Regions from separate parts of the Mesorhizobium sp. B2-4-12 genome, predicted to be linked through region 1. Evidence: riboswitches for the same ligand, from Rfam matches in the RefSeq annotation. Region 1 holds a riboswitch; each other region holds the start of a gene.
The links. Region 1 has a riboswitch for cobalamin ahead of FJ934_RS15630 (CbtB-domain containing protein). Riboswitches for the same ligand answer to the same signal wherever they lie in the genome.
Positions count from the first base shown of each region.

Region 2: another riboswitch for cobalamin. It lies ahead of FJ934_RS19100 (DUF1636 family protein); the one in region 1 lies ahead of FJ934_RS15630 (CbtB-domain containing protein).
Region 3: another riboswitch for cobalamin. It lies ahead of FJ934_RS00500 (aromatic ring-hydroxylating dioxygenase subunit alpha); the one in region 1 lies ahead of FJ934_RS15630 (CbtB-domain containing protein).
Region 4: another riboswitch for cobalamin. It lies ahead of bluB (5,6-dimethylbenzimidazole synthase); the one in region 1 lies ahead of FJ934_RS15630 (CbtB-domain containing protein).

Region 1 is NZ_VFVC01000023.1:73,459-81,035, forward strand. Features, by position in the region: gene FJ934_RS15615 (isoprenylcysteine carboxylmethyltransferase family protein) at 1-356, opposite strand, end outside; gene FJ934_RS15620 (DUF1624 domain-containing protein) at 353-1,351, opposite strand; gene FJ934_RS15625 (MFS transporter) at 1,587-2,786, shown strand; cobalamin riboswitch at 2,943-3,141, shown strand; gene FJ934_RS15630 (CbtB-domain containing protein) at 3,177-3,356, shown strand; gene FJ934_RS15635 (CbtA family protein) at 3,372-4,175, shown strand; gene cobU (bifunctional adenosylcobinamide kinase/adenosylcobinamide-phosphate guanylyltransferase) at 4,168-4,683, shown strand; gene cobO (cob(I)yrinic acid a,c-diamide adenosyltransferase) at 4,685-5,293, shown strand; gene cbiB (adenosylcobinamide-phosphate synthase CbiB) at 5,346-6,317, opposite strand; gene cobD (threonine-phosphate decarboxylase CobD) at 6,316-7,362, shown strand; gene FJ934_RS15660 (tyrosine phosphatase family protein) at 7,362-7,577, shown strand, end outside.
Region 2 is NZ_VFVC01000033.1:19,606-27,182, reverse strand. Features, by position in the region: gene groES (co-chaperone GroES) at 1-260, opposite strand, end outside; gene FJ934_RS19105 (helix-turn-helix domain-containing GNAT family N-acetyltransferase) at 970-1,917, shown strand; cobalamin riboswitch at 2,235-2,442, shown strand; gene FJ934_RS19100 (DUF1636 family protein) at 2,528-2,932, shown strand; gene FJ934_RS19095 (ABC transporter ATP-binding protein) at 2,929-3,714, shown strand; gene FJ934_RS19090 (ABC transporter substrate-binding protein) at 3,762-4,709, shown strand; gene FJ934_RS19085 (iron ABC transporter permease) at 4,709-5,758, shown strand; gene FJ934_RS19080 (MarR family transcriptional regulator) at 5,918-6,397, shown strand; gene FJ934_RS19075 (HlyD family secretion protein) at 6,394-7,569, shown strand.
Region 3 is NZ_VFVC01000001.1:95,660-103,236, forward strand. Features, by position in the region: gene FJ934_RS00490 (hypothetical protein) at 1-897, opposite strand, end outside; gene FJ934_RS00495 (hybrid-cluster NAD(P)-dependent oxidoreductase) at 1,309-2,409, opposite strand; gene FJ934_RS00500 (aromatic ring-hydroxylating dioxygenase subunit alpha) at 2,430-3,677, opposite strand; cobalamin riboswitch at 3,829-4,030, opposite strand; gene FJ934_RS00505 (DUF680 domain-containing protein) at 4,523-4,720, shown strand; gene FJ934_RS00510 (DUF680 domain-containing protein) at 4,793-4,999, shown strand; gene FJ934_RS00515 (DUF680 domain-containing protein) at 5,061-5,300, shown strand; gene ugpC (sn-glycerol-3-phosphate ABC transporter ATP-binding protein UgpC) at 5,372-6,484, opposite strand; gene FJ934_RS00525 (alpha-glucosidase family protein) at 6,509-7,577, opposite strand, start outside.
Region 4 is NZ_VFVC01000031.1:57,739-65,315, forward strand. Features, by position in the region: gene ribB (3,4-dihydroxy-2-butanone-4-phosphate synthase) at 1-434, shown strand, start outside; gene FJ934_RS18610 (hypothetical protein) at 826-1,809, shown strand; partial or broken gene bluB (5,6-dimethylbenzimidazole synthase) at 1,974-2,555, opposite strand; cobalamin riboswitch at 2,604-2,786, opposite strand; gene FJ934_RS18620 (histone deacetylase family protein) at 2,967-3,893, shown strand; gene FJ934_RS18625 (exodeoxyribonuclease VII small subunit) at 3,897-4,148, shown strand; gene FJ934_RS18630 (DUF2277 domain-containing protein) at 4,260-4,526, shown strand; gene FJ934_RS18635 (pirin family protein) at 4,566-5,486, shown strand; gene dxs (1-deoxy-D-xylulose-5-phosphate synthase) at 5,574-7,487, shown strand.

The DNA of each region.
Region 1 (7,577 bases):
AACAGGAAGAACCAGGCTATCCCCGACACGAAGGCGACGCCGATCAGCATCAGGGTGAGTGCCAGGTAGATCGGGTTGCGGGTGATGCCGAACGGACCCGAGGTGACGAGATGGTCCGGCAGGGCGGTGGGGCTGAGTGTGGTCTTGGCCCGCATCATGGCGCGGATAGCGGTGACCCAGAGCGCCGCGGCGCCGAACAGCGCCACCCAGCCGGCCGCGAACAGGATGTCGCCCAGAAGATCGTCGATCCAGGGCAAGGGGTAGAGCATGCCGAGGATGACGCTGATAGCGATGGCCGCGGCGTAGATCACCGGTGGCCAAGGTATCACTCCGGGCTTCGGCTGGCTGTCGGTCATTGCGTTCCTCCCTCCGTCATCTTGTCCTCGGTCTTGGCGGTGCACATGCCGGCAAGATCGGACAGATGGGCTCTCCAATCGGCAGTCTGGTCGTTGTTGTAGAGCCGATCAAGAGAGGCCTCGCCTTCGAGCGTATCGAGCATGCAGCCGCAATAGCTCGAACAGAAGGTTGCATCACGCGTCTGCTCGCACGAGCGCTGGCAGGTTTTCAGGAAATGGACCTGCGGGGTTTCGACCTGGGCCGGCATGACTTGCGAAAACAGCCAGACACAGCCGATCAGCAGCGGCTGGTGGATCAGGTAGAAGGCGAGGCTGTGGCGGCCGATGAAGACCAGCGGACTGGCCCAGCGGCCGGGCACCAGGCTCGCCAGGCGCGCTCGCATGCCGGAGGCGGAGGCGAGTTTCGTCACCCCGATGCCGATCAGCACCGCGCCGAACCATGGAAACAGCGGAACGTAGTCGTTGGAACGCGGATTAATTGCCGACAGGCCGATCCACCACAGCCAGGGATGGTCCAGGGCCTCGAAGCGCAGGTAGACGGGCGCCGCAACGACGAGCGCGGCAACGACGAGCGTCAGCAGCGCGGGCAGCCGCAGGAAGGCAAGCCCAAGCAGGCTGGCAAGCGCGATCTCGTGCAGGATGCCGAAGAAGATAAAGCCATCGGGCGTGGCGATGCGTGTGACGACCGAAATGGCTATCGCCGCGCCCGCGATCATGGCGAACCGCTTCCAGAAGCCGTTCCAGCGGATCTGCTTGCCATGTGCGAGGTAGAGGCTGACGCCGACCAGGAACAGAAAGGTCGAGGCGATGCAGCGCGCGTAGATCTTCCACCAGCCGAAGGCGGTAAGGCCCGGATCGGTGTAGCCGAAGAACTCCAGGTCCCAGGTGAAGTGGTAGCTCGCCATGGCCAGCAGCGCGATGCCGCGAACGACGTCGATGACGGCGATGCGCTTCGATGACTCCGGAACGGGTGCGGTCGGCGTATGGATGGTCATGGTCTCGCGATCTGATTCAGCCCCGCCCGAGGACTATCACGGTTCAACCAGACAGAAGAAGGCCGGGACCGTCGGCATAGCGCCGCGCCGCGCCGGCCGTTTCGGATCACGCTTTAGGCCAGCGCCGGAAAGCCTTTGACCAGCTTCGTTTTTCACCGCACGCGCGTCGGTTTCCTCTTATTGGCACCGAAATCGCCAAGGCAGATTTGGCCGGTGATTCTGCTTTGGGGAAGCAATGTCCATCCATGTGCGCCATCCGATCTGGCTCCCGGCCCTCAAGGCCGCGGATGCGCGCACCTTCGCTTCGCTCTATGCGGTCGAGTCCTTCGCCCGCGCCACGGTGTCGAGCGTCATCCCGATCCAGGCCTACGAGATCCTGCACAATGAGCAGATCGTCTCGATCCTCTACACGATCGTTGCGCTGCTCGGCCTGTCGGTGACCTTGTTCATGCCGATGCTGATCCGCCGCTTTGCGCGGCGCTGGGTCTACACCGCCGGCGCCTGCCTGCTCGCCATCGGATCGCTGTTCTTCGTCACCCACACGCTTGCCGGACAACTGGCCGGCATGCTGTGCCGCGTCATGGGCGCCAGCGCGTTGTCGATCACACTCAATCTCTACATCATGGACCACATTCGCAAGACCGACTTCATGCAGGCCGAATCGCTGCGCATGGCGTGGTCGATGTTCGCCTGGACCGGTGGGCCGACACTCGGCATCTTTCTTTACGCGCATTTCGGCATCTATGCCGCGCATGGCGCGGTGGCGGTGTTCGCCGCGATCTTGCTGGCCCTGTTCTGGTTCTATCGGCTCAGCGACAACCAATCGATCCAACCGGGCAAGACGCGTCCGGTCAATCCGCTCGCCAATATCGGCCGCTTCGTCGCGCAGCCGAGACTGAGGCTCGCCTGGCTGATCGCCTTCGGCCGCTCCTGCTTCTGGACGACGTTCTTCGTCTATGGACCGCTGTTCATGGTGATTACCGGCGAGGGCGAACTGGCCGGTGGCTTGCTGGTCTCGGCCGGCAACGCGCTTCTGTTCATGGCCATCTTCTGGGGCAAGGCCGGAAAGCGCTTTGGCGGCCGCAAGACCATGACCTTTGCCTATTTCGCCATGTCGGCCACACTTCTGGCGGCAGGTGCGATCGGCGAGAGCGCGCCGCTGCTCACCGGCGCCTTCCTGCTTTGCGGCGCCTTCTTCACCATTGCGCTCGATGCGCTGGGTTCGACCGCTTTCATGCGCTCGGTGCGCTCCTATGAGCGCGCGCAGATGGCCGCGGTCTATCGCACCTATCTTGATTTTTCCGAGTTGACCCCGCCGCTGGTCTATTCCGTCGTGCTGGCGTTCTTCGGGCTGGGCTCGGTATTCGTCACGCTCGGCCTGCTGGCGGCGTTTTGCGGCTTCATGACCTGGCGCTATCTGCCGAAGTCGCTTTAGCCGGCCTTTATAATTCTACTCCGGCGGACATCTGTCGCGATTTTGGGCTTCCGGGTACCAATAGGCCAAATGCGGCACAAGCAAACTGATCTCGACATGGCGCATTCGCAATGGTCGCCGGCGGAATTTGGTTTGCCGGGCGCGTCGATTCTGCCTATAGTCCAGACTGTCGTCGGTTCCGTTTTGGAGCCAAGAGGGAATACGGTGCGGGCTGAGTTGTTGCCCAATGCCGTGGCTGCCCCCGCAACTGTATGCGGTAGTCCTCTCCATAAGCCACTGAAGATTTTTCTTCGGGAAGGTGGAGAAGGGCGCTGATCCGCGAGCCAGGAGACCTGCCGGCGACAGGAAACTGACTTCAATGCCCTCGGGTGGAGGGTGAAAGGACAAGATATGAATACCGCTTCCGTCTCCCTCGGCGCCTCCGTCTCCTCGCAGTCGCGCCTCATGCAGCTTGCGCTTGCCGCGCTGCTCGGCATTTTCGTCGTTGGCTTTGTCGGCTTTTCGCATATCGATGCGGTCCACAATGCCGCCCACGATTATCGCCATTCGATGGCGTTTCCCTGCCACTGACGAGGATCTGACATCATGAACCTGTTTCGCAACGTCGTGTTCATCGCGGCGATCGCAGGGCTCGTGGCCGGCGTCGTTCTCGCCTGCATGCAGGCCTATGCCACCGTGCCGCTGATCCTCAAGGCTGAAGTCTATGAGCAGGCCGGCGGCGGCCACCATCACGACCACACCGCACCGGCAGCAGCAGACACCAACGCCATGAGCACTGCCGCGCCGGCAGGATACGCCATGAGCCCTGTCGCGCCGGCACCGGCTGAAGCAGCTGCCCCGGCGTCGGAAGACGAAGGCTGGGCTCCGGCCGACGGTTTCGAGCGTTTTGGCTTCAGCGTGCTTGCCAATATCGTCACTGGCATCGGCTTCGCGCTGGTCCTGGTGGCGGTCTCGGAATTCGCTGGCGGCATCGGCAATTGGCGTCAGGGCGTGTTCTGGGGCCTGGCCGGCTTTGCCATATTCACACTGGCGCCCGGCCTCGGCCTGCCGCCGGAATTGCCGGCCATGCCGTCGGCGGATCTCACGCAGCGCCAGATCTGGTGGGTGGCGACCGTGGTCGCGACCGCCGTGGGGCTAGGCCTGATCGCATTCCGCAAATCGCTGCCGCTTGCGATCCTTGCCGTCCTGCTGATTATCGCCCCGCATGTCATCGGCGCGCCGCAGCCCGACAGTTTCGAGACGCCGATCCCGGAGGGTCTGCATCATCAGTTCGTGGTGGCGGTGACGCTGACCAATCTGGTGTTCTGGCTGGTGCTCGGCGCCGCCGTCGGCGTGGTGCGCGGACGCTTCACCGGCACCGCCACCAGCCTGCGCGACAGCTTTGCCTGATCGCAGCAAGCTGACCTTCATCATCGGTGGTGCGCGCTCCGGCAAGAGCGCGCACGCCGAAATCCTGGTGACGGCTTTGCCCTCGCCATGGATCTATATCGCCACAGCCGAAGCCTATGACGACGAGATGCGTGAGCGCATCGCGCTGCACCGTTCGCGGCGCGTCGACGGCTGGACGACCATCGACGCGCCACTCGACCTTGCCGGTGCGCTCGAGGCTTTGCCCGACAACCAGCCGGTGCTCGTCGACTGTCTGACGCTATGGCTGACCAATCACATGCTGGCCGAACACGATATCGCAACCGAGTGCCGTCGGTTGGCGGACGTGTTGTCACGGCCGCGCGGCCCGTGGTTCGTGGTGTCCAATGAAGTCGGGCAAGGCATCGTGCCGGACAATGCACTGGCGCGCCGGTTCCGCGATGACGCGGGACGGCTCAACCAGCAGGTCGCGGCGGTCGCCGATACGGTGCTGCTGATGGTGGCGGGGCTGCCGCTCAAGGTGAAATGACATGACGGAAGACAAGGATGCGGAGCGCCATCGCGCCAAGATGGCCAAGCGCAAGGCGGTGCAGGATGCCGAGGTGGCGAGCAAAACGGCCGAGAAGGGGCTGCTGATCGTCAATACAGGCCCGGGCAAAGGCAAGACGACAGCCGCTTTCGGTCTGGCGCTGCGCATGCTCGGCTATGGCAAGCGGGTCGGCGTCGTCCAGTTCATCAAGGGCAAATGGCACACCGGTGAGAAGGATGCCTTCGCTGCTTTCGGCGACCGTGTCGTCTGGCACGCGATGGGCGAGGGCTTCACCTGGGAGACGCAGGACCTGAAGCGCGACATCTCGGCCGCAGAGGCCGCCTGGGCCAAGGCTCTGGAGTTGATCGCCGATCCTTCGATCAGCCTTGTCGTGCTCGACGAGCTCAACATCGCGCTGCGCTATGATTATCTCGATCTCGACAAGGTTGTCGCTGCGCTGAAGGCGCGGCGCGAGGGACTGCACATTGTCGTCACCGGACGCAACGCCAAGCCGGCGCTGGTCGAGGCGGCGGATCTGGTCACCGAGATGGGAGTCACCAAGCACCACTTTTCGGCAGGCGTGAAGGCGCAGCAAGGCATCGAGTTCTGAGAGTTTTGCGGGCTGTGTGCGAGGCGTTCGGTAAATAGCCTCGCTGATTCCGTCACGCCACGATGGCAATCACGGAGACCACCCCGAACAGCGCAATCAGCAGATAGTCGGCAACGCGGTAGAGTTTCAGCGCCCGCCTGATGTCGCCGCTGTCGGCTTCGCGACTGCCGCCTTCGCCCATGAAGACATCGTCGACCACCACGCCGCCATAGCTGCGCGGTCCGGCGAGCGCGAGGCCAAGCGCTCCGGCCATGGCCGCTTCCGGCCAGCCGGCGTTGGGCGAACGGTGCTTTTTGGCATCGCGCCACACCGCAGTCCAGGCGTTGCGGGGATCGGCTTCCTTGACCAGGAAAGCAGCCAGCACGATTAGCAGAGCCGTCAGCCGCGACGCCGGCAGATTGATCCAATCGTCGAAGCGCGCCGCCGCCCAGCCGAACGCCTCGTGGCGCGGGGTGCGGTGGCCGATCATCGAATCGGCGGTGTTGGCCGCCTTGTAGGCAGCACCCCCTGCTAGCCCGCCGACGCCTGTCCAGAAGGCGGGGGCGACGATGCCGTCGGAAAAATTCTCGGCCAGGCTTTCGATCGCCGCGCGGCAGACGCCGGCCCTGTCGAGCGTCTCCGGGTCACGACCGACGATTCGCGAGACGGCGACACGGCCCATGGCGAGGCCACCCGAGTCGAGCGAGTCCGCCACGGCCTCGACATGCTCATACAGGCTCTTCTGCGACAGGAAAGACGTCGCCAGAAGGGCGGCAATGATCAGTCCCAGGGGAACGAACCAGAGCAGAAGGATCTGCACGCAAAGGCCGATCGCCGCCGGTACCAGCACGATGACCAGAAGCGCCCGGACGCCGCGTTGGCGACGCAGCGCGTCGGGATCAGTGGCGCGGTTGAGCCTGCGATCGAGAAAGGATATCAGGCTGCCGAACCACGTCACCGGATGACCGATGGCGCGAAACAGCCAGTCCGGATAACCCAGGACAAATTCGACGGCCAGTGACAGGAAAGCGATCAGGACTGACATGAAGCTTCTTGAAGGAGCAGTGGACCATGGTGGAAGTCTTGGCCGGGCGAGGGCGCTTTTCCCCAACGCCTTGCTGCCTTTCGTCGACCTCTCGACCGGTATCAATCCGCACTCCTACCCGCTTTTCGACTTGCCCGCCACCTCGCTGTCGCGTTTGCCGGAAGCAGGCCGCGGGCGCGAGCTGACGGAAACCGCGGCCCGCACCTACGGCGCGCCGTCGCCAGCCCACGTCGTCGCGGCGCCCGGTACCCAAATCCTGTTGCCGCGCGTGGCATCGCTGGTGAGGCCCGGCAAGGCATTGGTGCTGGGGCCGACCTATGCCGAACACGCCCGGGCGGCGGCGATCGCCGGGCACGAGGTGACCGAAGTCAGCGATTTTGCGGCGCTCGCCGACGCCGACCTTGCCATCATCGTCAATCCCAACAATCCGGATGGGCGCGTCATCGAGCGCGACCGGTTGCTGGCGCTGGCCGGGGGACTGCGCGCCAAGGGCGGCCTGCTGGTCGTCGACGAGGCGTTCATGGATGTCGGCCCGCGCGAACACAGTCTGGCCGGCGATGTCGGGCAGGGCGGCATCGTCGTGCTGCGCTCGTTCGGCAAGTTCTTTGGCCTGGCTGGCCTGCGGCTTGGATTCGCGCTTTCCGATACGCCGACGGTGGACCTGCTGGAAACGCAATTCGGCCCATGGGCTGTTGCCGGCCCGGCGCTGGAATACGGTGTCCGAGCGCTCGCGGATATCGGCTGGCAGGACGCGATGCGGACATCGCTCGCGGAGGCATCGGCACGGCTCGACGCGCTGTTCGGCCGCTTCGGCGTGCCCGTGGCGGGCGGCACTATGTTGTTCCGCTATCTCGGCCTAGCGGATGCCGCAGGCCTGTTTTCCGCGCTTGGCGAGCGCGGCATCCTGCTGCGGCATTTCTCCGACCGGCCGCATGTCCTGCGCGCAGGCCTGCCGGGGAATGAGGAAGAATGGCGTCGGCTCGAATCCGCTCTTGCCGGCTGGGCTTCGCGGCGCGACGATGGCGCCAGGGAGATCGCGCGATGATGATCCATGTCTGTTCGCTGGCAAAGGTCGAGGAAACGGTGGCGAGGACCGGTGCCGATCGCCTGCTGTCGCTGCTCGCCGCCGGAACCGAGGTGGTGCGCCCGGCCTCGATCGCCAGGGAAAACCATCTGCACCTGGTCATGCACGACATTGCGATAGCGCAGGACGGCATGACCATGCCGGGGGAGGATCACGTGCGCAACCTGCTCGATTTC
Region 2 (7,577 bases), on a different contig from region 1:
ATCAGAAGGTCTTCGCCATTGAGCTTGACTTCCGTGCCCGACCACTTGCCGAACAGGATGCGGTCGCCAGCCTTGACGTCCAGCGGAACGAGCTTGCCGCTTTCGTCGCGGGCGCCGGAGCCGACGGCGATGATCTCGCCTTCCTGCGGCTTTTCCTTCGCCGTATCCGGGATGATGATCCCGCCGGCGGTCTTGGATTCGGATTCGACCCGGCGAACGACCACGCGGTCATGAAGCGGGCGGAACTTCGACTTTGCCATTTTTTCTTCCTCGATGAGAACGGTGAGAAACAGTTCCTCCATCCGGCGAAGCCGGACAACAACAAAGTCCGGCGGCGCCGGACCTGTAGTTAGCACTCACCAATGGCGAGTGCTAACGTGGCGATGAGATAGGCTGCTGGCCTGCCAGAGTCAAGGCGCGCCGAGTGCCTCTTTCCATCATGATGGTGAACTCACCGAAGCTTGGCCGAACCGAGGACCAGAAGCGGGCAACGTTCCGCCGCGGCGACGTGAACTCGGCTTTGACTACGGAAAATTCGATTTTGTTCTGCATGAGGGCAGGGCCATCCTCCTTGATGCCAACAAAACTCCCGGCCGTCCCTAGAACCTCGTTAAGATGTTCACGGCCGGCGCCTCCGATCTGGCCGACGGCTTTGAAGGCCTTATTCGTCGGGCGAGATAGACCAGCGACCGGCCAGGATCGCCCTCACGCCGCTCCCGCCTGTTGACATCGGTTGCAGCAATTCATGGGCTTGCCTGCCGATACGGCCATCAGGCCAGGCGATTGCGTGTTCCTGCGGCCGACGCAGAGCGCGGCCGTGCTGCAGCAGTTCGGGCCGATCGCGGTGCTATCCGGCGGCAGGATTTGCGGATCGTTGGCCGGTGTTGCCGATGATGTGAACACGTCGGATGCTCAAGATAGTTGACTCAGTCAAGTAAATGATTGATCCTGTAAAGACAGGAGATGTCCATGACGGTTCACCATCAGCCCGGCAATGATGCGCCCAATGAGCGGATCGATGTCGTGCGGGCATTCAACCGCTTCTACACCCGCCAGATCGGGCTGCTCGACGAAGGGCTGCTGAAAAGCGCCTTCTCCCTGACCGAGGCGCGTGTGCTCTACGAGTTGGCGCATCGCGATGGCCTGACCGCGACCGACCTTGGACGCGATCTCGGCCTCGATGCCGGCTATGTCAGCCGTTTGCTGAAAAAGTTCGAACGCCTTCACCTCATCTCTAGAGCGACGCTGGTTTCGGACGCGAGGCAATCGTCGATTGCGTTGACGCAGGCGGGCAGGAATGCCTTCGCACCGCTGAACAAGGAATCGCACGATCAGGTCCGGGCCCTGCTCGATCGGCTGCCGGCATCGGAACAAGACCGGCTGGTCAAATCCATGCAGACGGTGCAGCGTCTACTCGCCGAAAATGCCGAGCCAACGATCCCCTATCTGTTGAGGCCGCTGCAGATCGGCGACATCGGCTGGATCACCCACCGGCAAGGGCTGCTCTATGCCCAGGACTATGGCTGGGACGAAACCTATGAGGCGCTGGTCGCCGAAATCCTCGTGGCGTTCGTGAAATCCTACGATCCGAAATGGGAGCGCAGCTGGATCGCCGAGCGGGAAGGCGAGGTCGTCGGCTCGGTCTTCGTCGTACGCAAGTCGGATCAGGTGGCCAAGCTGCGTTTGCTCTATGTCGAGCCTTCGGCGCGTGGCCTCGGCATCGGCAAGCGACTGGTGGAGGAAGTCATCGGCTTTGCCCGCGCCAGGGGATACAAGACCCTGACCTTGTGGACAAACGACATTCTCGCCGCTGCCCGGCATATCTATCAGGCCGCCGGCTTCAAACTGATCGAGGAAGAACCTCACCATTCCTTCGGCAAGGATCTGGTTGGTCAGAACTGGAATCTTGATTTGTGATCTTCCGCCAGAGCATGATGCCGAAAAGTGTGAAGCGGTTTTCAGACGACGTCATGCCCTATCTCTTTGATTAGAAGCGGATTCAGATTTCAGGTCGATTCGACCTGAAATCATCCGGCTTTCCGCGCTTGGCCAATTTGATCGAAATTGCGCACTCCGCGCAATTCGCTCGACAGATGGCTGACAGCCCCTCGCTTGACAGCGCCGCGCCTCATGCGTTATTGCGTTATGTTATTACATAAAGATGCGTGGTCGCGCGCGGCTTCGGCTCCGATCGTGGCGACTGAGAAATCCGTTGCGATGCAATCCGGGGAAAACTAGGGTGGAATGGTGATGGTCCCCGAGTCGAAAGGCGAGGGGTGAAAAGGGAACACGGTGAGATCCGCCTAGGATCGAGGCCGTGGCTGCCCCCGCAACTGTAAGCGGTGAGCGAGATCCGAAATGCCACTGGCCGGCGAGGCTGGGAAGGCAGGATTGCGCCGAGACCCGCGAGCCAGGAGACCTGCCATCACGGAGTTGACCGGACGGGGTGTGCCGGGAGGAGACGTGGACGTCGGTCTGACGACCGACCGCCAACATCCTTCCGTCGCCAATCGAGAAAGACGGAAAGTTGGGCGCCGCCATAGATCGCATTCACCGTATCATCGTGTGCACGCTTTGCCGCGACATCCCGACAGGGACCAGGTCGGGCGAAGCTTTGTGCACCGATTTGCGCTCGCGGTTGTCGACCCACGCCGAACTCGCGGTGGCGCAGGGTTTCACGGTCGAGGGGGTGGCGTGCATGGCAGGCTGTGCGCGGCCGCTGGCGGTGGCGTTCCAGGCCCCGGGCAAGGCCGCCTATCTCTTCGGCTCCATCGATCCCGAGGCCGACGCCGGCGATCTCGTGCGGTTTGCCAGGCTCTACGCCTCGCTCCCCGACGGCTGGTGCAATGCCGGACAACGTCCGCCGCGACTGGCCGGCAAGACGCTGGCCCGCATCCCGGTAGCGGGCGAGCCAGCAGGAGACAGCCGATGACGGTGCCGCTTCTCGAGGCGCGCGATCTCGGCGCGGTGGCGAATGGGCGGAATCTGGTCCACGCGGTCAGCCTGTCCATGGCCATCGGCGATCGCCTCGCCATTATCGGCCCCAACGGCGCCGGCAAGACCACGTTGCTGCGCATGTTGTCCGGCATGCTCAAGCCAAGTTCCGGAGAGGTGAAACTCGGCGGGCGCCGCCTCGACAGGATTTCGCCGGCCGAGCGGGCCCTTCACATCGCCGTCGTCGGCCAGACCGACCAGCCGGATCCGCGGCTGGCGGTGATCGACTATGTCGAGCTTGGCCGCGTCCCGCATGCCGGCTTGAAACGCAGGAGCGAGGAACGCGACATTGTCGTGGACGCGCTGCGCCGGACCGGTTTGCTGCCCCTGCTTAGCCGCACCATTGGCTCGCTGTCGGGCGGGGAACGCCAACGCGCCCAGCTTGCGCGCGCCATCGCCCAGGAACCGAAAGTATTGTTCCTCGACGAACCGACCAATCATCTCGACCCGCGCGCCCGCGCGGAACTGCTCGAACTCGTGGCTGGCTTCGGCATGACGGTGATCGCGGTGCTGCACGATCTGGCGCTGGTGGCACCCTTCGCCACCAGGGTCGCGGTGATGAACGAAGCCCGGCTGCATGCGCTGGCGGCGCCGCGCGAAGCGCTGACGCAACAGCTGATCCGCGAGATTTTCGGCGTCGACGTGTTTCGCCTGCGCCATCCCACCGAGGATCGCGAACTGACCGTGTTCGATGTTCCGAACCGTGCCGCGCCTTCCTGACCGAAACCAACTTTCATCCGACACAGTTCAACCAAGGAGCAAAAATCGTGAAACGCCTCGCCCTGTCGCTCGCCTTCTCGCTGCTGGCGTCGGCAGCCTTCGCCTTCCCGGTCACCGTCGACAGTTGCGGCAAGCCGCTGACCTTCGATGCGCCTCCCAAGCGCGCCGTCATCCACGATCTCAACATGGCAGAGATGGCCTTCGCGCTGAAGCTGCAGCCGTCGATCGTCGGCCTGACCGGCATCACCGGATGGTACAAGGTCGGGCCCGATTTCAAGGCCGAGAAGGGTTCGATCCCGGAACTGGCGCCGAAATACCCGACACTCGAAAACCTCGTCGCGGTCGAGCCTGATTTCTTCTTCGCCGGCTGGTACTATGGCATGAAGCCGGGCGGCGATGTGACGCCCGACACGCTCGCGCCGCACGGCATCAAGACGCTGGTGCTGACGGAAAGCTGCGTCCATCTCGACAAGAACCGGCCCGCCGCCTCGATGGACCTTTTCTACGGCGATGTCGAAAAACTGGGCAAGATCTTCGGCAAGGAGGCCGAGGCGGAGAAGCTCGTTGCCGGTTGGAAGGCGCAACTCGCCGACATTACCGCCAAGGTCGGCGCCCGCAATGGAACACGGGTGTTCCTCTATGATTCAGGCGAGGACAAGCCGTTCACCGCCGGAAAATTCGCCATCCCGAGTGCCATGATCACGGCGGCCGGCGGCGAAAACATCATGGCCGACATGGAGACGAGCTGGGGCAACACGGATTGGGAAACCGTGGCGTCGCGCAATCCGCAATTCCTTATCCTGCTCGACTACCAGGATGGTGGCGGCTACAAGAAGCTCCTCGACTTCCTCAAGGCCCATCCGGCGATGAAAGAGACGGACGCGGTCAAGAACGAGCGTTTCGTGGCCCTGCGTTATGCCGAGCTGACGCCCGGACCGGCAAACATCGACGCGATCGGCAAGATCGCCAGGGCGATGCATCCGGAAGCGTTCTGATGCATCTCGCCCTGAAGCACAAATCCGGCGCGCTCTCAGGGCATAAGGCATTCCCGCTGGCCATGGCGGCGGGCGCGGTGGCGACCGTCGCTCTCGTGCTGCTGTCGATCGCCTATGGTTCGACGCTGATACCGCTGACCGACGTCATTGCCGCACTTGGCCATGCCGTTGGGTTGAATGAACATCAGGTGTCTGGCCCGGTGGGCAAGATCGTCGTCGATCTGCGGCTGCCGCGCACGATCCTGGCGGTCTGTGTCGGCGCGGGCCTCGGCATGGTCGGCGCGTTGCTGCAGACGGTGACGCGTAACGATCTCGCCGATCCCTTCCTGTTCGGCCTGTCTTCGGGGGCCGCCGCGGGCGCGGTTTCCGTCATCACCGTCTTTGGTGACAGTTTCGGCATCTGGACCTTGCCGATCGCGGCCTTCACCGGCGGCATATTGGCAGCGGGCATCGTGCTGCTGCTGGTCGCGCGGGTAAGGGGGCAGGGCCCGGAACGTTTGATCCTTGCCGGGCTTGCCGTCTCCTTCATGTTCACGGCGTTGACCAACTACCTGGTCTTTGCCGGAGACCAGCGCGCGGCCCATTCGGTGCTGTTCTGGACGATGGGCGGGCTTGGGCTGGCGCGCTGGGACAATGTGTGGCTGGGTGCGTTGGGGGCCGGCACGATCGCGGCCTACGGGCTTTGGAACCATCGCAGGCTGGACGCCTTCCTGGCCGGCGAAAGTGCCGCCGAAAGCCTTGGCGTGCCCGTGGCAAGGATGCGCAGGGCGACATTCCTCGTCGCCGCCTTCTCGACGGCAATTCTGGTCTCGGTCGCCGGCGTCATCGGCTTTGTCGGATTGATGATCCCGCATTTGTCGCGGCCGCTGGCCGGCCCCTTGCATTTGCGTCTGATCGCAAGCTGCGCGCTGTTTGGGGCGGTGCTTTTGCTGGCAAGCGATCTTCTGGCCCGCACGCTTCTGCCGCCACAGGAATTGCCGATCGGCATTATCACCAGTTCGCTCGGCGCGTTCTTCGTCGTCACGATGGTCGTTCGAAATCGCCTGTGAGAACGTTCGGTTCTGCCCTTGTCAGGTTCCTTCCAAAAAGCTCACGACGCTTACTTCTTGCCAACCATGACCGTGTCGCATGGCTGTCCTGCACATTTGCCGGCTTCCGTTGCGATTTGGCACCTTGAATAGTAAGCACGCTTATTATAAGTATCGCTCATGGTTTCTGATGGCATCGATAGATTGGGATTTTTAATCCACGACGTACAGCGTCTGCTGCGCAAGCGCTTCGAGATGCGCGCCAGCGGGCTTGGCCTGTCGTCGGCGCAGTGGCGCCTTATGGTGCGTGTCGCCAAGGAGGCGGGGGTCTCGCAGGCCCGGCTCGCGGAATTGCTCGAAATCGAGCCCATCAGCGTCTCGCGCCTTGTCGACCGGATGGAGGAGGGCGGGTGGATCGAACGCCGCGCCGACGCCGCCGACCGCCGAGTGCGGATGATTTTTCCGACCGCCAAGGCGAGCGCGGCCTATGCCGAGGTCAAGAGCCTCGCCGGCGAGGTCTATGAGGAATCGCTTGTCGGCGTTTCGCCGGAGGACCGTCGCATCCTGATCAGGTCGCTCGATGCGATGGCGCAAAATCTCGCGGATGGCGATTCATCGTCGGACGAAAAGGTCAAGAATACAGAAGGCGCAGCAGCATGAACGCGGTAGCCAAGATAGGCGAGAGCGCCCCCAAGGTGGAGATGGATGCACCGGCCCAGCCGGCTGCTGCTCCTGTTGCCGTCGCTCCTCCCGTGCAGCCAGTGCCAGCGCCGAAGAAGCGCCGCATGGGCCGTTTTTTTCTGATGTTCGCCTTGCCGGCGGCCCTGGTCATCGGCGGCGGCTATGTCTGGGTGACCGGCGGACGCTATCAGGAGACGGAGAACGCCAACCTGCAGCAGGCCAAGGTGTCGATCGCCTCGGACACTGCGGGACGCATCGTTCAGGTCGCCATATCGGACAATCAGATGGTTAAGCAGGGCGATCTCCTGTTCGCCATCGATCCCGAGCCTTACCGGATCGCGCTTGCCCAGGCCGACGCGGCTGTTGCTGCCGCGCGCCTCAATGTCGAGCAGCTGCGCGCCGCTTACAGCCAGGCAATGGCGCAGGAGAAGTCCGCCAGCAGCGAGGTCGACTACGCCCAGTCGCAGTATGGCCGTGCCGCCGATCTTGCCCAGAAGGGCATCAACGCCAAGTCTTCACTCGACCAGGCCAGGAACGATCTCGACAAGGCAAAGCAGCAGCTTGCCGTTGCCCAGCAGGGCATCATCAGCGCCAAGGCCGCCCTCGGCGGCAACCCCGACATCGAAACCGACAAGCATCCGACCGTGATGTCGGCGCTCGCCGCCCGCGACAAGGCCGCATACGACCTGGCGCAGACCACGGTGAAGGCGCCCGCCGATGGCGTCATCTCCCAGGCTTCGTCCTTCAAGGTCGGCCAGTTTGTCGGCTCCGGCACGCCGTTGTTTTCTCTGGTCGAGACCGGCGACACCTGGATCGATGCCAATTTCAAGGAAACCCAGCTCACCAACATGAAGCCGGGCCAGAAGGCCGAGATCGTCGTCGACACCTATCCGGGCAGGACCTTCGAGGCGACCGTCAAGGCGATCGGTGCTGGAACCGGTGCGGAATTCTCGCTGCTGCCCGCGCAAAATGCCACCGGCAACTGGGTCAAGGTCACGCAGCGCATCCCGGTGCGGCTGGAACTGACCGATCCCGACGCCAAGATGGCTCTGCGTACCGGCATGAGCGTCTCCGTCACGGTCGATACCGGGGTTGCCCGCGGTTTTCCGGCCATATTCGGTCACGCAACGGCTGGCGAGCACGCGCAGTAAGTCGGCGG
Region 3 (7,577 bases), on a different contig from region 1:
CGCCACCGCCAGCGCAACGCCGTCTCGCCAGACAGATTTGCGCATCTGGAAAACCACGAAAACGACGAAGACGGCGAAAGTCGGCAATGCCGCGAAAATGTTGATGTTGGCTCGCAAGCTGACATAGTAGCGCATCAGCAATTGCAGGAAAGTGCCGAAAAACTCGGGAAACCATACATACACACTGACGAGATAGGCAGTGCAAACCGTGAAGATGACGACGTTTTCAGCCGTCAGGCACGCCGTCAGCGAGCGTTTGCGCCAAGCGATGTAGAAATAGGGCAGTATGATACCAGTTGCCCAATGTGGTTTGACCAGAAGCAGTACGCTTCCAGCCAAGCCAACCGCTGCGGCAAGGCCAAGAGGAACCGGCGCATCTGCGCGGTTGTCGATCCGCCACATCATCAGGAACAGCATCGGCATGAACAGCATCGTACCGATATGCTCGCGCTGGCCGAAAACATTCCCAGGCATGATGAGAAGCAAAACCGCTAATGCGGGATAGATCCATTGCGTCTTCAGATCGACGAAGATTCGACTTCGCTCGATGACGACAGCCGACAGCGCAATCGAAACGAAGAAGATCAGATAGATGAAGCACTCGATTGCGGATTCCGGCGAGATGCCGAGCCTGTGGGACAGCCATACCGGCCCAATATAGAGGGCCACGGAGAAAGGCGGATTGGTTTCCAGAATGTCGACATAGAGCCTCTGACCATCCAGAACCTTTTCGCAGATAACGATGAGCCAGCTGACGTCGGTATTGTCGCCGGCGGTCCACGGCATAAAAAAAGAGAACACCACTACGGTCGCAACAAGCCATACCGGCGACAAGCTTCCAACCGCGGACGCAAAGCCAGTCGCAGTACTGATGTTTCTTACATTTCCCATGCTCATCGGACCGCCCCAACAAAGATGACTTTTACGCAGAATGACGAAATCATGGACGGGAACACAGCTGTGCCGGCCTCAGTGCCAAGGGTGGCAGTTGATCCGGTTCTGAGGAATACAAGCCAATATGGTCGGAAGCAGAAGCCGATCGTGCGTGCGCGCCCACTGTGTCGAGCAGCGTCGAAATGGGCACGACCGGTGCTCGCGCCGCTCGCCCAGCGGCAGTGCTGACATCGATCACCGGCTGCTCCCGCCACTGGAACTGACACCGAAAGCTAGCCGGGATTGCCTAAAGTGCGGTTAATCGCGCCATTACAGTCTGCGCGGTTCAGCCGGATTTTCGGTGGCACCGCGTCGCAGGCAACCAGGGCCGGCAAGCACCGACTGTTTCCCGGATCGGTTGAGGCCTTGAACCGATTATGCCTCGATTTCCAACGCCGACAGCGGCCTGGAGCAACAGGCCAGGATGAAGCCGTCATCGATCTCGTGATCGAGGATGCCGCCATTGTGGCTCATTTCGACATCGCCGAAGACCTTCTTGACCTTGCAGGTTCCACACAGGCCGAATTCGCAGGCCGCGGGTATCCGCACGCCCGAGGCGCGCGCCGTCTGCAGCACGGTCTGGCCGGCGACACATTCGGCATCGACGTCCGAAAGCGCGAAGCGAATCGCTGTCGCGGCTTCGGCGGGAACAGGGGCGCCGTCCTGTGCGGGCGCTGCGAACGGCGCCGGGATTTCCTCCACCACCGGCGCGGCGAAGCTCTCCTGGTGGTATTTCGTCATGTCGAAGCCGGCGGCTTCCAGCATGCCGCGCACGGCCCGCATGAAAGGATCCGGACCGCAGCAGAAGATCTCGCGTTCGCGAAAATCGGGCGCCAGCAGCGGCAGCCTTATGGCGTCGATACGGCCCATATGGCCGTACCAGCCCTCACGGCTTGAGCGCTCCTCGATCATGAAGCCGAGCGACAGGCCGGGCATATGGCCGCCGAGCAGTTCGAGTTCCTTGCGGAAGATGATCTCTTCGGGTCGGCGCGCGCAGTTGACGAAGCTGACATCGGTCCATGGCGCGCAGTCGTTCAGCCAGCGCAGCATCGACATCATCGGCGTCACGCCCGAGCCTGCCGAGATGAACAGATATTTGGCTGCCGGATGGCTGTGCAGCGAGAAGTCGCCGGCCGGCCCGTAGGCCTTGACGTGTGAGCCAGGCACCAGATGATCGAACATCCAGCGCGTACCAATGCTGCCGGCCTGTGCCTTCACCGTCACCGCGATCGAGAACGGCCTCGATGGCGACGATGACAATGTATAGGTGCGCATCAGCGGCCCGTCATCTGTCGGCAGTTCCAGCGTCACGAACTGGCCCGGCTTGTAGCGGAACCAGGTCTGGTTGTCGGAGCGGAAGGTGAAGGTCTTGACGTCAGGAGACTCGTCGCTGACCCCAATCACTTCCAGCACCTGGAGCCGGTCGTTCCAGGGCGCCATCTGGTCGAGATGGCGGTAAAGGCCAAGATCAGTCATCGCGTTCATCCTTTGGCCTCTCAGGCGACACTGCGGAGCGCTGGTCGACCATCCTCGGCGAGGCGCGGACCAATGAAACGCGCATACCAGTCGACGAACTGGATGACGCCACCCTCATGCAGCTCCGAATACGGGCCTGGTTCGTAGGCCGGCGACAGGATGCCGAAGGCGTTTTCCTCGACGATACGGCGATCCTGATCGTTGGTCTCGGTCCACACATGGGTGAGTTCGGCGAGATCGTAATCGACGCCCTCGACCGCATCCTTGTGCACCAGCCATTTCGTCGTTACCGCCGTTTCCGTGGCACTGATCGGCAGCACGCGGAAGGTAACGGCGTGATCGATCAGGATGTGGTTCCAGGTGGTCGGATAGTGATAGTGCATCAGGGTGCCGATGCGGTCGGCCGAGACGCTGTCGGAGAGGTTCTTCTTCACCGCCCGCTTGCCGCTCATCGTGTAGCTGACCGCGTCGCGCAGCAGCGGCGCGCGGGTGGCGCGATATTGCCCGGCCGGATCGATGCGGAATTTGCTCGGCAGGCCAACGGCCTCGCATTTCGCCCAGTGCGCGATCATCTCAGGATCGCTGTCGGCGCCCTGTACACCGGTCACGGTCGGCGCCTCCGGGAAGGTCTTGCAAAGCTCCGGATGGCTGCCGGCGCAATGATAGCACTCGCGGTTGTTTTCCCAGACCAGCTTCCAGTTGCCCTTCTCGACGATGGTGCTCTGGAAAGCGATCTTTGCTTCGCTCAGCCGGTGCGGCTTGAGATAGGGTTCGATCATCGCCCGCATCGGTGCGAAGTCGGCGGGCTCCCTGGCCAGGCAGATGAAGACGTAGCCGGCCACGCTCTCGCAGGCGACCGGCTTCAGGCCGAACTGGCCTTTGTCGAAACCGTCGGCCATCTGGCGGGCGAACAGCAGGCGGCCGTCGAGCTCGTAGGTCCACTGGTGATACGGGCAGACCAGTTTGGCCGCCAAGCCCTTGTCGGTGTTGCAGACGCGGCTGCCGCGATGGCGGCAGGAGTTGTGGAAGGCATTGATCTTGCCCTGCTGGTCGCGCACCAGCACGACCGGATAGTCGCCGATCTGCACGGTGATGAAGCTTCCCGGCTTCGGCAATTCGCAATCATGGCCGATGAACAGCCAGTCGCGATACCAGATCAGCTCCATGTCGAGCTTGAAGTAGTCCGGGTCGGTGTAGAAGGGCTGTTCCAGCGAAAAGCCCTCTCTGCGGCTGTTCAAGAGCCTCAGCATATCGTTGCGCGCATCCATGTCCTGTCCTCGCATTCATCGCATCGGCCCGTCCAAACGGACGCGCGTCGCTCTAATGACTGAACCGGAGGGGATGAGAGGAAGGACAAGGCTGCATGCCGGCAAGCGCCGGGCATGCGGCATCCGCCTCTTGACCGCCCACCGCGATCAGTCGAGTTCTACGATCTCTGGCTGGTTTCCGGGCTCTGGAGTGTCCTTGCGGACGGTCGCGACACCTTCCCAGGCTTGCGCCCAGTGGTCTCCCGTTGCGACTTGAACTCCACCACCGTCGCGGGGGCAGCGCCGGACTTTGACCGGCTTCCCAATTCTCCGCCCCGTCGTCACGAAGCGGCACCTGAGATGACATGATCTAATCACGACAGCGCTTGCGACATCGGCATGAAAGCGACATTGCATCCATGTGGCGCGACACCCATGCGCAACGATCTGGTCACGAGCAGCGACAGCGAAAATCATCGCGGTGACGGCCGCGCCGGGCGTCGGAATCGGCCCGGAGTGGAAGCAAAAAGGGTTAACGGTTTCGAAAAGTGACTATTAGCAGATTCTAAAATCGAACCGAACGGTTCGTTTCTGTTGACGGTGCGTGCAGGACGGTGTGAACGCCGAGCCTCCGATAGAGTCGGTGATGACGACACCGACTTTAATTAACGCGTTGATATTGCAACGGAAAAATCGCACGTGGAAGATCTTGGTACAATTTCAAGTAGTGGATTCATGGTCCACGTTGAACATCTTCGTGATTGGAAACGGCTAGCTGGCTCTCCCACATCGGGGTCGTCCGAACGACGCGATTTCAATCCCAAGACACGCCGCTAGACGGACGGAAAAATACTGGAGTACCCAAAATGAAAAAGATTGTTCTCACTGCCGCCGCCCTTCTGGCCATTTCCGGCAGCGCCTTCGCTGGTAGCGATCACTATGGTGCGAATGGCCCCGCGGCCACTGCTGCCGACAGCTCTTACACCGCTTCGATCAAGAAGTCGGAACCGGCTGCTCAGACGCCCACCCACGGTGCTGACCGCAACCTCTTCGGCAACAACTAACAGCCGATCTCCAGCAGGCGGCGGGTTTGGCCTGCCGTCCTGGCGACATTCGAAGAATTCAGGAGACTTGAAATGAAGAAGATCGCTCTTGCTGCCGTCGCCGTTCTGGCCATTTCCGGCAGCGCTTTCGCCGGCAGTGACAATTATGGTTCGAATGGCGCTAGCCAGCCGGCCGCCACGTCGACCGACAACTCATACACCGCTTCGATCAAGAAGTCCGAACCGGCGGCTCAGACGCCTACGCACGGTGCCGACCGCAACCTGTTCGGCAACAACTAATATCAACGACAACCGGCGGGCTTGCCCGCCGCTTGGATTCGCGAATACCGGAGTACCCGAAATGAAAAAGATTGTTCTTACCGCCGCCGCTCTTCTGATTGCCGCCGGCAGCGCCTATGCGGCCAACGACAATGTTGGCGGCACCGACATCAACAAGCAGGCGACGACCGCCAATGTCGACACTTCGCATACCGGCTCGATCCGCAATGAAGGATCGCCTGTCTACAAGCTGCTCAATTCCTCGGGTGACGCACAGAAGTCCGCCCCACAGGGCAGCGACCGGAATCTCTTCGGCCGTTAATAGCCGATGTGGAATACAAAAAGAGCCGCGGGCCGATGCCTGCGGCTCTTTTTTATCACCAGAACCCTGTTTCAGGCCGCCTTTGCCTCTACCTCGTGAAGCGCGAAGGAGCGGCCGTCCGCGTCGAAGATATGAAGGTCGCCGGCATCGGCGGTCAGCCGCAGCGTCGAGCCGCGCTTGACCTCGACATTGCCAGGCAGCTTGGTCACCAGGGGCAGGTCGGTCCTGCCGATGTCGACATAGACCAGCTGGACCTCGCCGAGTTGTTCGATATAGTCGACCGTCCCTTCGAACAGATAGTCCGTGCCGCTGGCGATCGCGAGATCTTCCGGGCGCACGCCGAAGCTTACCGCCGCGCCCTTCGCCGAAGCCGGTGTCGCGATCGGCACCGTCGCCTTGCGTCCGCCGACATGACTGATCACGGTCGGGCTGCCGGTCCTGTCGACGGTCGCCGGCAGGATGTTCATGGCCGGCGAGCCGATGAACTGGGCGACGAACAGATTGCCGGGCCTCTTGTAGAGTTCCATCGGTGTTCCGACCTGCTCGATATGGCCCTCCTTCAGCACCACGATACGGTCGGCCAGCGTCATCGCCTCGACCTGGTCGTGGGTGACGTAGATCATGGTCGTGTTGGGCATCGATTCCTTGAGCTTGGCGATCTCGATACGCGTGGCGACACGCAGCGCGGCGTCAAGGTTCGACAGCGGCTCATCGAACAGGAACACTTTCGGATTGCGCACGATGGCGCGGCCGATGGCGACGCGCTGACGCTGACCGCCCGACATCGCCTTGGGCAGACGGTCGAGATACTTGGTCAGCTGCAGGATTTCCGCCGCCTGGCGCACGCGCTTGTCGATCTCGGCCTTGCTTTCCTTGCCGATCTTCATCGAGAAGGCCATGTTGTCGTAGACGGTCATGTGCGGATAGAGGGCGTAGGACTGGAACACCATGGCGATGCCCCGCTTCGACGGCGGCACGTCGTTGACAACCTCGCCGTCGATCCTGAGTTCGCCTGAGGTGATCTCCTCGAGCCCGGCGATGGACCGCAGCAAGGTCGACTTGCCGCAGCCCGACGGGCCGACGAAGACGATGAACTCGCCCGATTTGATGTCGAGGTCGATGCCGTGGAGAATGTTGAGATTGCCGTAGGACTTCTTCACTTGTCGCAGCGTGACATCGGCCATGATTTTCTCCCGGTGATTTGAAATTCAGTCTATGCGCCCGAACCAGGCGCCGTAGCCGCCGAGGCGGACGGTGCCTGTGTCTGCCTTCTCCGAAAATCCGTGTCCCGGCAAAGGTTGCAGCGATCGGTCGCCAAGGTCAACCTCGGCCGGCTTGGCGCCCAGATTGAAGACACAGACGATCTGCTCATTGCCTGCCCGGCGCGTGAAGGCGACGGTGTCGCCCTGGCTTTCGATGAAATTGATATCGCCCTTGGCCAGCGCCGGATGGGCGCGGCGGAAGGCGAGAAAGCGCCGGTAGTGCTCGAGCAGTGACGTCTCGTCACCCTGCTGTACATTGACCGCCTGCGACAGATGCTTGGCCGGCACCGGCAACCATGGCTTTGCCTGGGAGAAGCCGCCATTCTTGGCGCTGCCGTCCCACACCATGGGCGTGCGGCAGCCATCCCGGCCCTTGAATTCCGGCCAGAAGCGGATGCCATAGGGATCCTGCAGGTCCTCGAAGCGCAGGTCGGCCTCGCCGAGCCCGAGTTCTTCGCCCTGATAGATGCAGACCGAGCCGCGCAGCGACATCAGCAATGCCGAAATGACCTTGAGATAGGCGACCGGGTCGGCCTCGTTGGCGGCCCAGCGCGAGGCCGGGCGCATCACGTCATGGTTGGAAAACGCCCAGCACGACCAGCCGTCGCTGGCGACCTTGCCGAAGGCTTCCAATACCGAGCGGACCTTGGCGGCGCTGATCTTCTCCGGCGCCAGGAAGTCGAAGGAATAGCACATGTGCACGCGCTTGCCGCCGGCGGTGTAGGCCGCGACCACGTCCAGCCCGCGCTGCGAATCGCCGACCTCGCCGACCGCGGCGGTTGCCGGATATTCGTCGAGCAGCGCGCGGAAACGCTCGAGGAAACCAAGGTTCTCCGGGCGGCTCTTGTCGTAGATATGGTCCTGGTAATTGTAGGGATTGACCGCCGGCGCGGTCTGGTCGTTTCGCTCCTCGGGCGGCAGCGGCGGATTGTTTTCCAGCCCCTGGCTGTGGAAATAGAAATTGATGGTGTCGAGCCGGAAGCCGTCGACGCCGCGCCCCAGCCAGAAACGGGTG
Region 4 (7,577 bases), on a different contig from region 1:
CGCAGGTCTTCACCTATACGTTGCCCTGGGACACGATGCATCATGTCGCGGTGGTCTTCGGCGATATCCGCGACGGCGAGGACGTTCCGGTCAGGCTGCATTCCGAAGACGTGGTGACCGACGTCTTCGGCACCAGCCATCGGCTCGACGGCATCATGAAGGCGATGGGCGAGCGTAAGCGCGGTGTCATCGTCTATCTGCGCGAAGGCTCGGTCGGTGTCGCCCATCAGGAGCGCAAGCGCCCTGCATCAGGTGACCGCGAGGATCACGAAGAGGCGCGCCGGCGCGAAAACGAATGGCGCGAAATCGGCCTCGGTGCGCAGATCCTGAAGGATCTCGGCATTTCCTCGATCAACCTGATCGCCTCGCGCGAGCGCCATTATGTTGGTTTGGAGGGTTTTGGCATCCATATCGCCAAGACCGAGATTCTGTAGTCCACCGAGGGATCGACGCGGCGGAAAGGTCCTGCTGGCAGGTCGCCTGCGTTGGCGATTGACTGAAGCGTCCGCTTGCCTCGTCATCCTATGGCGAAGCAAGGAGCGAAGCGACGCGGCTCAGACCATAGGATCCATGCCGCGACTTCGACGCGTTGCCACGGTCCAGAATTCTGCTCCGCTGTGATCTTCGATCAAGATTACGGCATGGATCCTCGGGTCTGCGCTCCGCTTCGCGTCGCTCCGCCCGTGGATGACGACGTCGCGGAAGCCTCGGCCAATTCCGAACGTTTGCGAACGAGCGGCTGCTCGCTTCTTCTCGTCGCCCCCCGGTTGACAATCTTCGGGGTGAGCGCATCCTCCCAGCCCTCTCTGAGGGGAGATTCGGGGCATGTGGGATTTCGATATCGGCAGGTCGGTGTCCATCATGATGCGGACCTGGCCTTTCATTGTTTTTCGCATGATCGTCTATTTCGGCATCACTCTGGCCTATATCCTGGCGACTGGCACGGGCGCCTCCGTCGGCTATGGCGTCGGCCATATCTCCACCGATCCCGACGGGCCGTTGTCCTTTGCCCTATGGGGCGGCGTCGTCGGCTTTGGCGCCGTCTCGATCGCCGTCTACTGGATCCGCGAATACATTCTCTACGTCGTCAAGGCCGGCCATATCGCCGTCATGGTCCATCTGATCGACGGCCGTGACGTTCCCGACGGTAAGAACCAGATCGTGTACGCAAAGGAGGTCGTGACCGAGCGTTTCGCCGAGGCTAACGTCCTTTTCGTCGTCGACCAGCTGGTCAAGGGCGCTATCCGCGCCATTACCGGCCTGCTTGGCGGCGTAGCCGCTTTCCTGCCCATTCCAGGCCTGAGCGGCCTTGTGTCTTTCATCAACACGGTAATCCGCCTGTCGCTCACCTATGTCGACGAGATCATCCTCGGCTACAATATCCGCATCAACTCGTCCTCGCCGTTCGAAACCGCACGCCAAGGCGTGGTGCTCTACGCCCAGAACGGCAAGATCATGGTCAAGAACGCCGTCTGGCTGGCGATCATCATGTGGGGCGTGTCGTTTGTCATCTTCCTGCTGATGCTGGCCCCGGCCGGCGCCATTCTTTTCCTCATGCCCGGGCAGCTTGCCGGCTGGGCCTTCGTGCTCGCCATCGTCTTTGCCTGGGCCTTCAAGGCAACCTTCATCGAGCCCTTCGCCATCGCCTGCCTGATGCAGGTCTATTTCAAGACCATTGCCGGCCAGCTGCCTGATCCAGCCTGGGACGCTCGGCTGGCCGAGGCATCGTCGAAGTTCAGGAACCTCAAGGACAAGGCGCTCTCCTCCTTCGGTGGTTCGCGCTGGGACACGGCCGGCGCGACACGCTGATCGGCCGGGCTGGCGGGCGTGCCGGCGACGGTATAGAGGCGCGACACCGCTGATTTGAGCGGCGCCTCGCCCTGGCCGCAAAACGTCTCGCTCATGATCAATTCGGGCAGCGGCAATCGCCGGCCCCAGCCATGTGTCTCGAGGTCCGGCTTGGGCGCGAACTCGGAAACACGGCCGACGCAGAGGTAGGCGACCGGCGTCACGTGCTCGGGAATGGCCAACAGCCGCTTCAGCGCCTCAGGCTCGATGATGCTGACCCAGCCGACGCCGATGCCTTCGGCCCGTGCCGCCAGCCAGAAATTCTGCACGGCGCAGACCGTGCTGTAGAGATCCATCTCCGGATTGTGCCAGCGCCCCAGCGGCGAACCTTTCGAGCGCTGGCGGTCGCAGGTGATGCAGATGTTGAGCGCGCTTTCGCAGATGCCTTCCAGCTTGAGCTTGCGGTAGAGCGCTTGTCGCTCTTCCTCGATTGCTGGCAGTTCCTGTTCACGCGCGGCCAGGAACAGGTCACGTACCTTCTCCCGGCGCCCGGCACCGCGAATGACGATGAAGTTCCACGGCTGCATGAACCCGACCGATGGCGCGTGATGGGCTGCAAGCAGCAGCCGAGCCAGCACCTCGTCGTCGATGGTCTCGGGAGTAAAATGGCTGCGAACATCGCGCCTGGTGAACATGGCTCGGTAGACGGCGTCGCGCGCCATCTGGTCAAATCCATCGCCCACAGGAGCGGTCATGGCTTCCAGCATCGCTTGTCCCCTTGCGACTTCAAATCAATGCCGCCCGCCTGACCATGCGGGTGACGATGCCTGCCAGGCCGGTCTTCTGGCTCGGGATCAACCCGCGTCCGGTGCCTTCCCGTCATCGACAGTGGCATTTACCGGCGCGGTCCCCCTTACAGCGTTGGGCACGCCACGGAATTCAACCGTGTTCCCGATTCTCCCGCCAGAGCATTTGCAGCCAAGTGGATTTCACTTGGCGTCGCATAATGCGACTGAGAACAAACAGGCCGGCGGGCACCAGGCAGTGGTGGCGACCTTACGCCGAAGCCCCGGCCGCGCCAATCCCCGCAGCGACGCGAATGGACGCAGACGTGATTTTCCCCAGCGATCAAGCCGCAACGCATAGCCATTGCCGTGTCGGGGCACTAGATAGGGACGATGGCCACCCGTCTCTACACGCACCCTATCTTCCTTGAACACATCACGCCGCCCGGCCACCCCGAACGGCCGGACCGCTTGCGCGCTATCGAGCGCGTGCTCGACGGCGAAGCCTTTGCCGCGCTTGATCGCGTCAAGGCGCCGGAAGGAGATGAAGCCACTATTCTCTACGCGCATCCGGCCGATTTCGTCGCGCGTGTGCGCGCCGCCATCCCCGAAGAGGGCATCGCCCGCGTCGATGCCGACACCACCGCCAGCCCGAAGAGCTGGCAGGCGGTGATCACCGCGATCGGTGCCGCCAACGCGGCCGTCGACGACGTCTTCACTGGCCGGGCCGACAATGCCTTCGTCGCCGCGCGGCCGCCCGGCCACCATGCCGAGAAAACCACCGCCATGGGCTTTTGCTTCTTCAATACGGCGGCGATCGCGGCGCGCTATGCGCAGAAGAAGCATGGCGCCGAGCGCGTCGCCGTCGTCGACTGGGACGTGCATCACGGCAACGGCACGCAGGATATTTTCTGGGACGATCCGTCGGTGCTCTATTGCTCGACGCATCAGATGCCGCTCTATCCCGGCACCGGTGCGAAGAACGAAACCGGGGCCGGCAACATCGTCAACGCGCCTCTGGCGCCGCAGACCGGCAGCGAGGTGTTTCGCGATGCCTTCCTGTCGCGGATACTGCCGGCGCTCGACAAATTCGCACCCGATCTGATCATCATTTCGGCCGGCTTCGACGCGCACCACCGCGATCCGCTGGCCGAGATCAATCTGACCGAGGATGATTTCGACTGGGCGACGGGCCAACTGATGCAACGCGCCGCGCGTCACGGCGACAACCGGCTCGTCAGCCTGCTTGAGGGCGGCTACGATCTGCAGGGATTGGCATTTTCGGTCGCGGCCCATGTCGCGCGGCTGATGAAAGGATGAATGATGGCTGGTGAGACCAACGAAGACGTCAAGGCGATGAGCTTCGAACAGGCACTCGATGCGCTGGAGAAGATCGTCGATGACCTGGAGCGTGGCGACGTGCCGCTCGATCAGTCAATCCGGATCTATGAACGCGGTGAGGCCCTGAAGGCGCATTGCGACCGGTTGCTGAAGGCTGCGGAGGACAAGGTCGAGAAGATCAGGCTGTCGCGCGATGGAAAGCCGGTCGGAACGGAGCCGCTCGACGCGGACTGAGGCACGGTCGCGATGACGGTCTTGCCTCGCCGGTTTTTGGACACGATCATGATTGAGGATCAAGCTCGTCCCGATTGGAACGGCTCCAGGACAAGAGGAGAAACGGAAGCGATGTGCAGAAACATCAAGACCCTGTTCAATTTTGACCCGCCGGCAACCAACGATGAAGTTCGCGACGCGGCACTTCAGTTTGTCCGCAAGCTGAGCGGGACGACGCGGCCTTCGAAGCAGAACCAGCATGCGTTCGACCATGCGGTGGAGGCCATCGCGGCATCGGCGCGGGAACTGCTCGATTCTCTCGAAACAAACCAGCATCCGCGCAACCGCGAAGAGGTGGCGGCCAAACTTCGGGCAAAGGCGGCGCTCCGTTTTGCCTGATGCGGCCAAGGCGGTCTGGACCGCTGACAAGGAGAGTTCATGAGCTTCTTCCCGGGGAAGGACCCTGAAGCCGGCGATGCCTTTGCCAGCGATCAGATCGAACTGATGGTCATCCCGAACGTCAAGGACATTGGCGGCTTCGAGGTGCGCCGAGCCTTGCCAACCGCCAAGAGGCGTCTGGTCGGCCCATTCATCTTCTTCGACCGCATGGGGCCGGCGATCCTGCGCGCGGGCCAGGCGCTCGATGTCCGTCCCCATCCCCATATCGGCCTGTCGACGGTCACCTATCTGTTTGACGGCAAGATCCGGCATCGCGATTCGCTGGGCACCGAAATGGTCATCCAGCCCGGCGACGTGAACCTGATGACCGCCGGCCGCGGCATCGTGCATTCCGAGCGCACGCCAGAGGAATTGCGCGGCGCGCCAATGTCGATTTCGGGCCTGCAGACATGGCTTGCCTTGCCAGACGACAAGGAGGAAGTGGCGCCGGTGTTCGAGAACACGGCTGTCTTGCGCCTTCCCGAGATCGATGCCGAAGGCGTCAGCGGCCGCGTTGTCATCGGTGATTTCCAGGGACTGCGCTCCCCTGTTAGGGCCGATTCCGAAACGCTCTACGCCGACCTGCGCCTGGCGCGGGGCGCCAGCGTGAAAATCCCGCCCGACGCGGAAGAACGCGCCATCTATACGCTGGAAGGCGAGGTTTCGATTTCGGGCGATGTGTTTCCGGCGGAGCGGCTGCTGGTGTTCCGGCCTGGTGACGAGATCATCGTATCGTCGCAAACCGGTGCGCATTTCATGCTTTTCGGCGGCGCCTCGCTTGGCTCGAAGCGCTACATCTGGTGGAATTTCGTCTCCTCGTCCAAGGAGCGCATCGAACAGGCCAAGCAGGAATGGAAGACAGGCCGCTTCGATATCGTTCCAGGAGATGACAAGGAATTCATCCCGCTGCCTGAAGGCTAGATCTCAGCCCGATCCGCGTCACCGACACGCATTTACTTTCGCCGGCTGGCAGCCTATCCCGCCGATGAACAGAAAGCCTGAGCACCCGTGAACGCAACGCCGCATACGCCGCTTCTTGACAAGGTCCGCATCCCGGCGGATTTGCGCGCGCTGGACGAGAGCGATCTGCCGCAACTGGCGTCCGAGCTTCGCGCCGAACTCGTCGATGCCGTATCCCACACCGGCGGCCATCTCGGCGCCGGCCTTGGGGTGGTCGAACTGACCGTGGCGTTGCATTATGTCTTCAACACGCCGGATGACCGGCTGATCTGGGATGTCGGCCACCAGGCCTACCCGCACAAGATCCTGACCGGCCGCCGCGACCGCATCCGCACCCTGCGCCAGGAAGGCGGCCTGTCCGGCTTCACCCGACGCGCCGAAAGCGAATACGATCCCTTCGGCGCGGCCCATTCCTCGACATCGATCTCGGCCGGCCTCGGCATGGCCGCCGCCCGCGACCTCGCCGGTGGCCGCAACAACGTCATCGCCGTCATCGGCGACGGCGCCATGTCGGCCGGCATGGCCTATGAGGCGATGAACAATGCCGGCGCGCTCGATGCCCGCCTTATCGTCATCCTCAACGACAACGACATGTCGATCGCGCCGCCGACCGGCGCCATGAGTGCCTATCTGGCGCGGCTCGCCTCGGGCAAGGCCTATGTCGGCCTGCGCGATTTCGGCAAGAAGCTGACCTCTTATCTGGGCAAGCGCGTCGATCGCGCCATCACCAGGGCGGTCGAGCATGCGCGCGGCTATGTCACCGGCGGCACGCTGTTCGAGGAACTCGGCTTCTATCACATCGGCCCGATCGACGGTCACAATCTCGAGCATCTGATCCCGGTGCTGAAGAACGTCCGCGACAATGGCGAAGGCCCGGTGCTGATCCATGTCGTGACCCAGAAGGGCAAGGGCTACGCACCCGCGGAAGCCGCCGCCGATAAGTATCATGGCGTCAACAAGTTCGACGTCATCACCGGCGCGCAGACCAAGGCGCCTGCCAACGCGCCGGCCTACACCAAAGTGTTCGCCGAAAGCCTGATCCAGGAAGCGCGCGAGGATGACCGCGTCGTCGCCGTCACCGCAGCTATGCCGACCGGCACCGGCCTTGACCTGTTCGGCGAAGTGTTCCCGTCCAGGACGTTCGATGTCGGCATCGCAGAGCAGCATGCAGTGACCTTCGCGGCCGGTCTCGCAACCGAAGGCTACAAACCGTTCGCGGCCATCTATTCGACCTTCCTGCAGCGCGCCTATGATCAGGTGGTCCACGACGTCGCGATCCAGAAACTACCGGTGCGTTTCCCGATCGACCGCGCCGGCTTCGTCGGCGCCGATGGCGCCACCCATTGCGGCGCTTTCGACATCACCTTCCTGGCAAGCCTGCCGGGCTTTGTCGTGATGGCGGCCGCCGACGAAGCGGAGTTGCGCCACATGGTGCGAACCGCTTCCAGCTACGATGATGGCCCGATCGCCTTCCGCTATCCGCGCGGCAACGGTGTCGGCGTCGACATGCCGGAACGCGGCTCGGTTCTCGAACTTGGCAAAGGCCGCATCGTCAGGGAAGGCACCAAGGTGGCGCTGCTGTCGTTCGGCACGCGCTTGCAGGATTGCCTTGCCGCTGCCGAGGAACTCGGCGCGGCCGGGCTTTCCACCACCGTTGCTGATGCCCGCTTCGCCAAGCCGCTCGATGAGGATCTGATCCGGCGGCTAGCCCGCTCGCATGAGGTTCTGGTGACGGTGGAGGAGGGCGCCATCGGCGGTTTCGCCAGCCATGTGCTGCAGTTCCTCGCCCATGAAGGGCTGTTGGAAAGCGGCCTGAAGGTGCGCCCGCTGGTGCTGCCCGACGCGTTCACCGACCATGCCAAACCGGAAAAGATGTATGCCGATGCCGGCCTCGACACCGCCGGCATCGTGCGCACCGTATTCATGGCGCTCGGGCATACGGTGCGCGCCCAGCGCGCCTGAATCAAAACCTGAAGCACTTGAATCGGTTTGCCGGCTTGATTTCGTAACGCCTTGTTAACGCTGCCGTTTGGCGTTTTGTTTACCGTGTCA